Regions from separate parts of the Cytobacillus sp. QJM3NY_8 genome, predicted to be linked through region 1. Evidence: riboswitches for the same ligand, from Rfam matches in the RefSeq annotation. Region 1 holds a riboswitch; the other holds the start of a gene.

Region 1 (6,363 bases):
TTTTAATCAGGGAATGAGAAAGAATGATTAGTTGGAATAGTGCCGCTGAGCGAGGAAAAGGAGTTGCGAAAGGACTTAAACAGAAGGAATAGTGCTACTGAGAAATAGAAAAAGAGTGCGAACTGGAACTAATCGAAGCGCACAGTGCCGATCAACGACTATTAGTCTGCATGTAAGAAACTTATTCGTTCGAGCTTGAAGACTTATAAAATGAAATATAAAAAAGGAATTGCTGCTAAGCTGCAATTCCTTTTCTATATTATGCGATTGGTCCGCCTTTTTCTTCGATTTCAGAAGAAACGCTTGTGAACTTCTTGAAGTTCTCACGGAATTTTGCAGCGAGTTCTTTTGCCTTTGCTTCATAAGCAGCCTGATCTGCCCATGTTTTGTTTGGCTGAAGAACTTCGTCAGGCACACCCGTAACGTGCTGCGGAATTTCCAATCCGAAAATTTCGTCTTTGACTGTTTCTACGTTGTTTAGTTCGCCTTCAAGTGCAGCTTCCACCATAGCACGAGTGTAAGCAAGTTTCATGCGTTCACCGACTCCGTACTCTCCGCCAGTCCATCCTGTGTTTACCAGGAAGACTTTTGCATTATGCTCATCGATCTTCTCGCCAAGCATTTCAGCATAACGGTTTGCAGGAAGCGGAAGGAAAGGTGATCCAAAGCAAGTTGAGAACGTTGCCTGCGGTGAAGTGATGCCGCGCTCAGTTCCTGCCAGCTTGGAAGTATATCCGCTTAAGAAATGGTACATTGCCTGCTCTTTTGACAGTTTAGAGATTGGAGGCAATACGCCAAATGCGTCAGCTGTTAAAAATACGATTGTATTAGGATGTCCGGCAATGCTTGGGTCAACAATATTATCGATGGCCTGAAGCTGGTAAGCCGCACGTGTATTTTCAGTTAAAGTGCTGTCATCGTAATCAGCAACCCGAGTTTCGCTGTTTACTACCACATTTTCCAATACAGCCCCAAATCGGATAGCATCAAAAATTTGCGGTTCTTTCTCACGGGATAAGTTAATGCATTTCGCATAGCAGCCGCCTTCAATATTGAAGACGCCATTTGCTGACCAGCCATGCTCGTCATCCCCAATCAGCTTGCGGTTAGGGTCTGCAGATAAGGTTGTTTTCCCTGTTCCGGATAAGCCGAAGAATAAAGCAACATCTCCTTCACGACCAACGTTCGCGGAACAGTGCATAGGAAGGATCCCGTTTTCTGGAAGCATATAGTTCATAACAGAGAAAATGGACTTTTTCATTTCGCCTGCATATTCAGTACCACCGATTAAAACAGTACGGCGCTCGAATGAAATGATGATAAATGTTTCGGACTTTGTGCCGTCAACTGCAGGGTCTGCTTTGAAATTAGGAGCAGAAATGACTGTGAACTCTGCTTGATGATCCAATAGCTCGTCTTCTGCCGGACGAATGAATAACTGATGTGCGAAAAGATTGTGCCAGGCATATTCATTAATTACCTGGATTGGCATGCGGTGCTTTTTATCTGCGCCTGCGAAGCCTTTGAAAACAAATACTTCTTCTTTTTCTTTTAAGTAGTTGATTACTTTATTATAAAGATTAGAGAATGCTTCTTCAGAGATAGGCTGGTTTACGCTGCCCCAATCCATTTTATCTTTATTTGATGCTTCTTCAACAATGTATTTATCTTTAGGAGAACGTCCTGTATACTTTCCTGTAGTAGCGCGTACGGCGCCAGTAGAGGTAAGGGACCCTTCATTGCGGTTTAAAACTTTTTCCACAAGCTGAGGAACGGATAATTGCACTTGAATGTTGCTGCCATTTAATAATTCGCTCAATTCGTTTGATATGCTTACAGAGTTCATCTGATGAATACCTTCCTTTTTTCCGATTTTTTTATGAAAGTGATTACATCTCGAAATTAGTATAACACATTAAAACGATTAGTCTATACTATTACGAAACTTTTTTATTCATGTTATAAAAATGTCATAATTGGACATGCAATTCCACTTTAATCACCTTATAACTGATATATGTTAATATAGAAGAAAGTGTTAATTTTAACATGGGACTGATCTAAAATGAAGACAATTGCCCTCTATGATGAAACTTGTTCTTTATGCAAGGAAACAAAGAAGATATTTAAAAAACTTGATTGGCTGAATAAAGTGGTATGGATTTCTCTGCAGGAGTATGAAAAAATCCCGGATTCTCTCTCGTTTTCCAAGCATGACCTGCGCAGAGAGCTTCATATTATTACTCCATCGGGCGGTGTGAAAAAGGGTTATTCTGCAGTAAGGAGACTGCTGTTCCTCTTTCCTGCCTCCTTTTTAATCAGCCTCCTTTTATATCTCCCATTGACGCCAATACTGGGCGATCCGATCTACAAATGGATTGCTAAAAACAGGCATAAATTTCTAAAGAAAAAATGTGATGATGGAAGCTGTTCGCTGTAAGCATGGAGCATAATTTTCAATGCTGAAATTTTACTGTTAAAAATAATGAAAACTTGTTGACATGATTCGATAAAATACGGTATGATTCAACCTTGAACGGATACTCTCTTATCCCGAGCTGGTGGAGGGACAGGCCCTATGAAACCCAGCAACCTGCTAAACCTGCTAAAAGGCATTTATCAGCAAAGGTGCTAACCTGACGCAAGGACGTAATTCCTTGAACGATAAGAGTGAAAGGCGCGAATCGATTTGCTTTCAACCTTTTCACTATTGAGAAGGTTTTTTATTTTGCACAGGCAATGGGATGAACGGCTTTTGGAATGTACTATTTATGTGAGTTTTTAGCAGCTTGCAGAGAGGCATAAGAAAAGATGGATGCCTGGCTTTCTAGCCAGCGATGCCTATTTTTCTAATAAAAACTCCATGTTTATTTCATACTACTAAGGGAATGAGTTCCGTATCAAACAGAGATCCATGAAATGACAGGGAAAAGTTCTTTTCCGCTTCCCCATTTCTTAATTCTCGCTCAATTTTCTATTTATAAGGAGGAAGCCAGATGTCAACAAAGCGTCGTTTGTTTACTTCTGAATCAGTTACTGAAGGTCATCCGGATAAAATCTGTGACCAAATTTCTGATGCAATCTTAGATGCGATTTTAGCTAAAGATGCGAATGCCCGTGTTGCTGCAGAGACTTCTGTAACAACTGGACTTGTATTAGTTGCAGGTGAAATCACAACATCTACATACGTAGATATTCCAAAAATCGTTCGTGAAACGGTAAAAGAAATCGGTTATACCCGTGCTAAATATGGTTTCGATTCCGAAACATGTGCAGTTTTAACTTCCATTGATGAGCAGTCAGCAGATATTGCAATGGGTGTTGACCAGGCTCTTGAAGCAAGGGAAGGACAAATGAGTGATCAGGAAATCGAAGCAATCGGTGCAGGGGACCAGGGTTTAATGTTCGGTTTTGCATGCAACGAAACGAAAGAGCTAATGCCTCTTCCGATTTCTTTAGCACATAAACTTTCCCGCCGTCTGACTGAAGTTCGTAAAGAAGAAATTCTTCCTTACCTTCGTCCGGACGGAAAAACTCAGGTAACGGTTGAGTATGATGAAAATGACAAGCCAGTCCGCATTGACACAATCGTTATTTCTACCCAGCATCACCCTGAGATCAGCCTGGAGCAAATCCAGCGCAATCTTAAGGAGCATGTTATTAACCCGGTTGTTCCCAAAGAACTAATCGATGAGAATACAAAGTATTTCATCAACCCAACAGGACGTTTTGTAATCGGCGGACCTCAAGGGGATGCAGGCCTGACTGGACGCAAAATCATTGTTGATACTTACGGCGGATATGCCCGTCATGGCGGAGGCGCGTTCTCCGGTAAGGATCCTACAAAGGTTGACCGCTCTGCTGCTTATGCTGCTCGTTATGTAGCGAAGAACCTTGTGGCAGCAGGTTTAGCTGAGAAAGTGGAAGTTCAGCTTGCTTATGCGATTGGTGTAGCACAGCCAGTGTCGATTTCTGTTGATACATTCGGAACAGGCAAAGTCGATGAAGATGTACTAGTTGATCTAGTTAGAAAGCACTTTGATCTTCGCCCTGCAGGAATTATTAACATGCTTGGCCTTCGCCGCCCAATTTACAAGCAGACAGCTGCTTACGGACACTTCGGACGTACAGATGTTGATCTTCCTTGGGAGCGTACGGACAAAGCTGAAATCCTTCGCTCTGAAGCTTAATAGAAAAGCGGAAGCTCTTTGGCCATCCCCGATACTTTAAGGGGGAGACAAAAATATAAAAAGCGGGAGTTGCATTAATCAATGTAACTCCCGCTTTCTTTTTTGCGTCATTATACATAAAGGGTGTTTATTCACTTTTCGGTCTTTATGCTCTTTAGTCGTTTATAATTATATGTTATCGTATAAACTTCGGATAATGGCTTAATTTTCCGTGCATATTTTTTTTATATTCCACGTGCTAATTATAAATGATTAGTGGTAGTATTATAGGGTATGTTTTCTAAGAAAAAGGAGCCGTTAAGGCTGTATCTAAATATTGAGAAAAGAATGGAGTAGGTGACGTACATAATGTGTGGTTTTATTGGTTGTGTACATGAAAAAGCACAAAATTACCGTGACGCAGATAAAGAACAGTTCCAAAATATGAATGATATCATTACCCATCGGGGTCCCGATGATTCAGGATACTATTTTGATGACCATATTCAATTCGGCTTCCGCCGGCTGAGCATTATCGATATCGAAAGCGGACACCAGCCGCTGACATACGAGAATGAGCGTTATTGGATTATCTTTAATGGTGAAATCTATAACTATGTGGAACTTCGTGAAGAACTTCTCAAAGCTGGATTAAGCTTTGAAACAAGCTCCGATACAGAAGTCATAATTGCCCTTTACAGCCATATGAAAGAAAAGGCTGTTGAAAAATTGCGCGGTATGTTTGCGTTTGTCATTTGGGATAAACAGGAACAGTCTCTATATGGAGCCAGAGATCCATTTGGGATTAAGCCTTTCTTTTATTACGATAAGGGAGACCGCACGTTCTTTGGATCAGAGAAGAAGAGCATTCTTTTGGCTCTTCAAAATGATGTATTAAACTATGACTCCCTCCAGCATTATCTGACCTATCAGTTTGTGCCTGAGCCAAACACGATGTCAGAGGGAATCCATAAGCTTGAGCCTGGCCATTATTTTACTAAAAAAATTGGTGCTCAAATGGATATTAAGCGATATTGGAAAGCTGCTTTCCATCCAGTGCAGAAGTCAGAAGCTGATTTCACGAAAGAAATTAGAGATGTTTTGTTCGACTCAGTCAAAATGCATATGCGTGCCGATGTTCCGGTAGGTTCATTTCTTTCAGGCGGAATAGATTCTTCCATCATTGCTTCCATTGCGAAAGAATTCCATCCTGCTATTAAAACATTCTCCGTCGGGTTTGAACGCAATGGCTTCAGCGAGGTGGATGTAGCGAAAGAAACAGCGGAAAAGCTGGGTGTCGAAAACATCAGCTACATCATAACTCCTGAGGAATACATGAATGAGATTCCGAGAATCATGTGGCATATGGACGATCCGCTTGCTGACCCGGCTTGTGTGCCCCTTTATTTTGTAGCAAGAGAAGCACGCAAGCATGTAACGGTTGTACTTTCAGGTGAGGGCGCTGATGAGCTATTTGGCGGCTATAATATTTACCGTGAACCACAATCCCTGGAAGTCTTCAATAAAATTCCTGCCATCGGCAAAAAGCTTCTACGCATGATTGCAAACATGATGCCAGAGGGAATGAAGGGGAAAAGCTTTATCGAACGCGGTGTAACACCAATGGAAGAGCGCTACATTGGAAATGCAAAAATGTTTACAGAGCAAGAGAAGCGCAGCCTGCTTCATGTATATAAAGACAGCTTAAATTATACGGATATCACTAAACCGCTATATGAAGAAAGCCGGGGCTATGATCCGGTTGACCGCATGCAGTATATCGATATTCATACGTGGATGCGCGGAGACATTCTATTGAAAGCGGACAAAATGACGATGGCTCATTCTCTCGAGCTTCGTGTTCCGTTCCTTGATAAAGAAGTGTTTGAAGTGGCTTCCAAAATTCCGACCAGCCTGAAAACGGCCAATGGAACTACGAAGTATATTCTTCGCAAAGCTGCTGAAGGAGTCGTTCCAGACCATGTGCTGAACCGCAAGAAGCTTGGATTCCCTGTGCCAATCCGCCACTGGCTGAAAGACGAGATGAATGAATGGGCGAAAAATATCATTCGTGAAAGCAGCACAGATCATCTAATTAATAAAGATTACGTACTGCAGCTGCTAGAAGACCATTGTCAGGATAAAGCGGACAATAGCCGCAAAATCTGGACAGTTCTTATGTTCATGGTTTGGC
Region 2 (6,363 bases), 2.3 Mb from region 1:
GCAAGTGCTCCTGGAAAAGTTTTTTTACTTTTGCCCAATCTTCCTTTATGACACTATACAGGACAGTATGACGAATAGTCCCTTCTTTTCTTATCATATGATTTCGAAGAATGCCTTCTTTTACCGCACCGATTCGTTCTATCGCTTTCTGTGATCGGATGTTTTCATGTCCGGTTTTGATTTGGACGCGATTAAGTGACAGTTCTTCAAAACAGTATTTCAATAACAAATATTTACAGTTTGTATTGAGATTCGTGCGCCAATAAATAGGGTTCATCCAAGTGGAGCCGATTTCAAGATGTTTATGCTGGGCTGAAATATCGAGAAACCAGGTAGCGCCAATGATCTTCCCTGTATTTTTATGGATAATGACAAAAGCAAAATCGGTGCCTTGCTCCCGTCTTTGTATGGCATCTTTGACATAATGAATGACCCGGCCTTTCTCAGTTAAATCAACAGACATATGGTCCCATATTCGTTTATCCTGAGCTGCTTCACAAATTCCTTCAACATGATCAAGTTCCATAGGAATTAACTGCACAACATTGTTTTCTAATTTTCGCATGCTTTCACTCTCCTTGAATCAATTAAAACCGATTTCTGGTATGATAAAAATAACCAAAAATGATTTTTAATATAATACCAGGGAATGATTTGATGGAGCTTCAAATTCTGCTTTCGGAAAATGGAATAAAGTATAAAGAAATCTATGAACAAATTCGGCTGGCGATTTTAGATAAAAAATTGTCAGCTCATGCAAGACTTCCTGCAAAGCGGAGGCTGGCTGAACAATTAAACGTAAGCATCATAACTGTTCAGATGGCTTACGAACAATTGCAGAGTGAAGGGTACTGTTATTCAGCAGAACGCAAAGGCTATTTTGTTTCTGAAATTCAGGATGAAATGCATTATAGTCAGATTAATACAATGGACTTGGAGAAAAGAGATCAGCAAGAGTTTCTCATTAATTTTAAAAATGGGCAGATTGATGCCTCTGCCTTTCCTTACAAACAATGGAATAGACTTTATCGAAAAGAGCTTAAGGAATCCAATGCCAGCAATGGCCCGTGGCAGGGTGAATATTCTTTGCGTGTTCAAATTGCACAATACCTTCAGCAAGCTAGAGGGCTAGCCTGTCAGCCGGAACAAGTGTATCTATTCAGCGGATTTCAGCCGCAGCTGTTAAATGTCTGTTTGTTTTTTAAGCGGAAAGCCATCGGGATTGAAGATCCAGGTTTTATTCGGGCAAGATCTGTTTTTGATCAATTACAGCTGCCTTGTTATCCGATTTCTGTGGATGAGGATGGATGCTGTGTGCCTGATGCTGAAGAGCCAATAAAATTATTGTATACGACACCTGCTCATCAATACCCTACCGGTACAATTATGTCTATTGCCAGAAGGATTGAGCTGTTAAATTGGGCAATCAAACAGGACGCTTATATTATCGAGGATGACTATGATTCTGAATTCCGCTACAAAGGGGCACCAATCCCGGCATTGTCCCATTTGGATTCAACCGGGCGGGTACTGTACTTTGGCACCTTTTCAAAAACATTGCTGCCATCACTTCGGATCAGCTATCTGATTATGCCAGTATCTCTGCAGCAAGACTTTGAAAAATTTAATGCTTACCAAAAAACGAATGTTTCAAGAATCGATCAGCAGGCTGCTGCAAAATTTATGGAAGAAGGACTTTATACATCTCATATAGCAAAAATGAGAACGTTATATCGATCCAAGCGGAGCTGTTTAATAGAAAGCCTGTCAAAACACTTAGGAGACCACTTTGACATCATTGGAGATACAGCGGGCTTGCATATCATCGTGAAATTACCCGAAGGATTGAATGAAGCGAAAGCAATTGAACTGGCAAAGTCGGCAGGTGTTGAAATCGATGCTGTTTCGCCTATGTATCAGCTGCACAAGCCAAACCATCATGTGATGATTGGATATGGCGCACCCTCGATGGACGAGATTGAGAGAGGAGTCCAGTTAATCGCTAAATCATGGAAAAGTTGTCTGAGCAACTAAGCTAAGCTATAAATTCCACAATTTAAAAGGGCGTTTATCCTACGGGATAACGCTCTTTTGCCGAAGCAGCAAACATACACATCTTTTCCTTAACCGCTGCCATAAAATCAAACATATTCATCCCCTGGATTTGCTGAAATTTATACAAGTCCTGGTTATAGTACATATGAATATGCCTGCCGGTGATTCCCCTTTTTTCTTCAATGGAAGTTATATTGATATACGCAAATTCTTCAACTAAATCCTTGGTTGTTCCTGATGCAGGAATTCCATAAAACAGCAGTCTTTTGTTTGTTGCCGCAAAGAAGCCTGGATGCGGTGCTAAACAGAAATGAGCCACTAATGAACAGCTTAGACATTCAATAATGGTTTCACCTTCATACAATACATGTTTAACCTGATTTTTAACGCTACTCATGGAACGTCCCCCCTTAATAAACTATCAAACCGCTGTCTTCACTGCCAGTATCAGCCCAGTAGACCAATCCAATTCTGTAATGTCCAGGTCAGGTCTGTTCTGCAGTGTTTTCAGGAGTTTAGTGGCTTTGATCCGAAATTCTTCAGGCAATTTCTGCTGCGGAAACACATCATGAATCACATAAAAACCGCCGATATTTAAATGATCCAGGGTTTTGTCCAGAAGCTCGAATTTCCCTGGCCACGTATCTGCAAAAATAAAATCGAACCTTTCCGACAGGTTTTGAATAAAAGCTGCTCCGTCCTCACAGCAAAATGTAATTCTGCTGTCATACCCGAGGTTTTTTTTCGCGATGGATTGAACTGTCGAATCTATGTCAACGGTCGTTAGCTTACTGCTTTCATCCATCCCATCTATGATCCAGGAAGCAGATGCCCCCGTACCTGTGCCCAGCTCCAAAAAGCTTCCTCCTGGTTTGGAGGCAGCCAGCCCCTTTAGTAAAAACCCTGTTTTTCGATCACATGATTGCCCGAAACCCAGCACATCAGAATCCTGTAATATTCTCGAATATGCTTCCGGTACCTGTATAACACTGTTTTCCATTTTGTTTTTCCTCCTCTTTCTTCGTTATTATCTAAACCGAGCTCAACCTAAAAAGAACATCAAAAAAAGGCCTCTTTATAAGAGGCCTTTATTATCAAAAACGACCTCTTATCTCCCAGAGCGTCAACTCTGTTGGAATTAGCACCTTCCTGACATAATCAGGGGTTGCTGAGGCTTCGCAGGGCCAGTCCCTCCACCTCTCTGGATAAGAATTTGTATAAAATATTATTTTCAACCAAGTATTGCATATTTTTTGCAAGATGGCAATACTTTAATTCTTTTAATCTAATGAACTGCTTCCTCTCCCTGATAAATTCGAAATGCCGGTACAATCGTATCCGACACAATCTCTTTCCCTTTTTCCCGGATGAAATCCAATTTATAGTACGCATCAAACCTCTGGCTGATCTCTGTTTTCACCAACTCAGGCGGAGTAACGACGATGAATTGAAACTTCAGCTTATCAGCTACAGCGAAAATCGGGTCAAGCACATGGGCAGAAGCCGCTTGTCCGAACGGATTATCACAGACTAACGGAACCCAGCTTTGATCAGTTTCACTCTTAACCGAAAGAAGCATCATCATCATGACCATGCGGGCAGATAACTTTTGGCCGCCGCTGCCATCCGATTTAGTCTTTGAACCCTGGTTGATCGTCTGCCAGGTTGAATAATGCTCACGCTGCGGTTTTCCATACATGAAGGCATTATCAGTACGCATATTATATACCAGCAGTTCCGGGTAACGATTCCTGAGGGAGACAAATAAAATCTGCTCATCACTGATGAGCTGTTTGATTTCCTGATCCAGCTCCAGATTATGGTCATCAATCATCTCGAATCGTTTCGTAATTTTGTTAATGGCCGAAACAAAATGCTGTTTCAGTAAAGGTTCAATATCTTCCGCTTTTTTAGGCAAGATGTCTTCTTTGAGCTGGACGAGCGGGAAAGACCCCCGTTCATTCTTCAGCTTCATTTTCGCAATCATCGAGCGAATCGCTTCCGAAATACTCATCACCTTCATACTCGCACGGCTTGCCCAGAAGTTTTGCGCCTTTTCTGCCCGTTCTTTATCGCGTTCCAGCTGCTCTAAGCCGCTCTGTGAGAAGCGCTTCATGTTTTGGACAACACTTTGAATATGTGCATAATGCCTCGTATCCATATGATCAAGCGTAGTTAAGACTTCATTCTTAAAGCGGATCTCCCAATCCTTGCCTTCAATATTGAGTTTTAAATTGCGCAGGGATTGTTCAATTTTTGCGTGCTTCTCCTGGCCTTCATCCTGGATACCCTGATGTTTTTCACTCCAGGAAATGATGCTTTGCTTTCCCTGGCTCTTTATTTTTTCAATATCTTCATCCGTAAAAGCTGCTGCTTCCTCTTTAAGGATTACGGATAGATGCAATTGATTGTTTTCAAACTCAGCAATGTTTTGCTCCGTCTCTTTTTTGCGCTCTTCCGTTTTCTTAATTTCTGCATTCGTCTGTTTGGTCTGGTCTGTAATCTCAACCGTCTTCACTTCCAGATCAAGTTCTTCCCATTCTTCAGGCTGTTTATCATGCTTGGCCACTTTTTTAACAGTCTTATCACGCTGCGCCTTCGCATGCTTTAAAGAAGTGTCAGCAACTGTTACAGTTGTTCCCTGCTCTCGCTCTTCTTTCTCTGCTGCCTTTGTTTCCTTTGCAGCTGTTTGAACCATCTTTTCCAAAATACTCATAGGTTCATCCGGTACAGACGCATCCTTCCACTCTTCGTTAAGAGCATGAAGTTTTTTCTCCAGCTTCTTTTGCTGTTTTTGCTCCGATTCTCTTGTCGCCTGGATCGCCAGCAATTCACTGGCTTGTTCTTCTTTTGATTTTTGCAGCTGTTTAAGCTCCTCAATGCTTCCAATGATTTCTTCCAGCATATGCGATGATAATCGCGGAACCTCTTCAGAAGCTTCTGCTTTCTCAGCGGCTGGAAAAACCGCACCATCAATAAAGAAGCTAATCTCCTTAATATTTTGCTCAGCTGATAGCTTCCATTCCAAGTACGTTTGGCTCCACTTTTCCTGCAGATCAATGATGGTCTGATGCTCGTTTGCAAGCTCTTTCTGTACACTTTCGAAAGCTTCCTTTTGTTTCTCTTTTTCCTGCTTTACCCGTTTATTTTCAAGGTGCAGCGACTTTTCACGATTAAAGCTTTCCAGAGACTCCACATCTTTAGATAGATTTTCAATCTTTTCCTTCGTCTTTTCAAGCTGATCTCTAAGTCCCAGCTGCCGTTCTTTTTCTTTTTCCTCCTGAACGATGATGGCCTGTAATTCGTTTTTCTTGGAAAGCAGGGCTTCTTTTTCCTGAAGCAGCGCTCTTTCAATATCACCGGCAAGGTCATTGGAAAGGAAACGGTCGATTTCTTTTAAAATGCGGCGGAGAGAACTCTCTGTTTGTTCCATTTCTAGAAGTGCATCTTTTTTTTCTTCTATTTCTTTGGCAATCTTAATTTTCCAGTTCGTGAACTGATTTTTATTTGTCAGAAGTTCCTTCTCCGTACCGGTGATCATCACAAACGTATTTTGCTGATTTTCGCCCGCCATTTCTTCCCTCATAAAAATCGGGACAGGGCTCTTAAACATTCTTCCTGCAAGGACCTGTTTATTCACTTTTTCCCATTGCGGCCTGCTGACCACTAAGCCGTAGGGCAGGAGCGGATGAGTGAGCATGTGGCTAGCCATTTCATCCGGTTTTAAAGATTGCAGAAATTGTGAGCCGTAGAACACATCTATCCCTGTTTTCTCATCAATCCATTCCTTCAGTTCCTTCACATCATTATTCGCAATCCAGAAATGCTCATCATTCAAAGCAAAATCCAGCTGCGTTTCCCAGAGCGCTTTCTTTATTTCTTCCCCTTGCTCACGATTTTGAACGAGGAGCTCTTCCACCTGCTGGGCATATTTGGATAAAAGAGCATTCGTGAACTGCGCTGAGACATCGTCAAGCACAACTTGCAGCTTATCGTACAGCTTCGCTTCTTTTCGATGCATCTCTTCACTTTTCATCTTTAACTCTTTACACTTCTCTTCAGAAAACTGAATGGATTGAGCAAGCGTACCATGCGCAGATGCTAGCTGATTTTGCTTTTCATTTGATTGTTTCTCTTTTGCCTGTAAATCTTCGAGAGCCTCTTTTTTGGTTTCTATCTGCTTGTTAAGATTTTCGATAAATCCCTGTAAATCATAGGTTAAGCGATCACCGAATTCTTTGATAAGTTGTTCTTCTTTTGATTCAAATTCATGAATTTTAGTATAAAGAAAATCAATTTCCGTACGAA

Evidence for each region. A riboswitch is a leader RNA that binds a small molecule or an ion and turns the genes downstream of it on or off. The one in region 1 is predicted to bind S-adenosylmethionine.
Region 2: it holds a riboswitch for S-adenosylmethionine, as region 1 does, so the genes downstream of both, AC0VZ9_RS11390 (O-methyltransferase) here and metK (methionine adenosyltransferase) in region 1, are expected to answer to the same signal.

What each region holds. Positions count from the first base shown of each region.
Region 1 is NZ_CM149681.1:4,431,312-4,437,674, reverse strand. It holds gene pckA (phosphoenolpyruvate carboxykinase (ATP)) at 260-1,846, opposite strand; gene AC0VZ9_RS22670 (thiol-disulfide oxidoreductase DCC family protein) at 2,066-2,440, shown strand; SAM riboswitch class I at 2,546-2,671, shown strand; gene metK (methionine adenosyltransferase) at 2,997-4,190, shown strand; gene asnB (asparagine synthase (glutamine-hydrolyzing)) at 4,539-6,363, shown strand, end outside.
Region 2 is NZ_CM149681.1:2,174,490-2,180,852, reverse strand. It holds gene AC0VZ9_RS11405 (GNAT family N-acetyltransferase) at 1-565, opposite strand, end outside; gene pdxR (MocR-like pyridoxine biosynthesis transcription factor PdxR) at 658-2,034, shown strand; gene AC0VZ9_RS11395 (PH domain-containing protein) at 2,069-2,452, opposite strand; gene AC0VZ9_RS11390 (O-methyltransferase) at 2,477-3,055, opposite strand; SAM riboswitch class I at 3,161-3,267, opposite strand; gene AC0VZ9_RS11385 (coiled-coil domain-containing protein) at 3,341-6,363, opposite strand, start outside.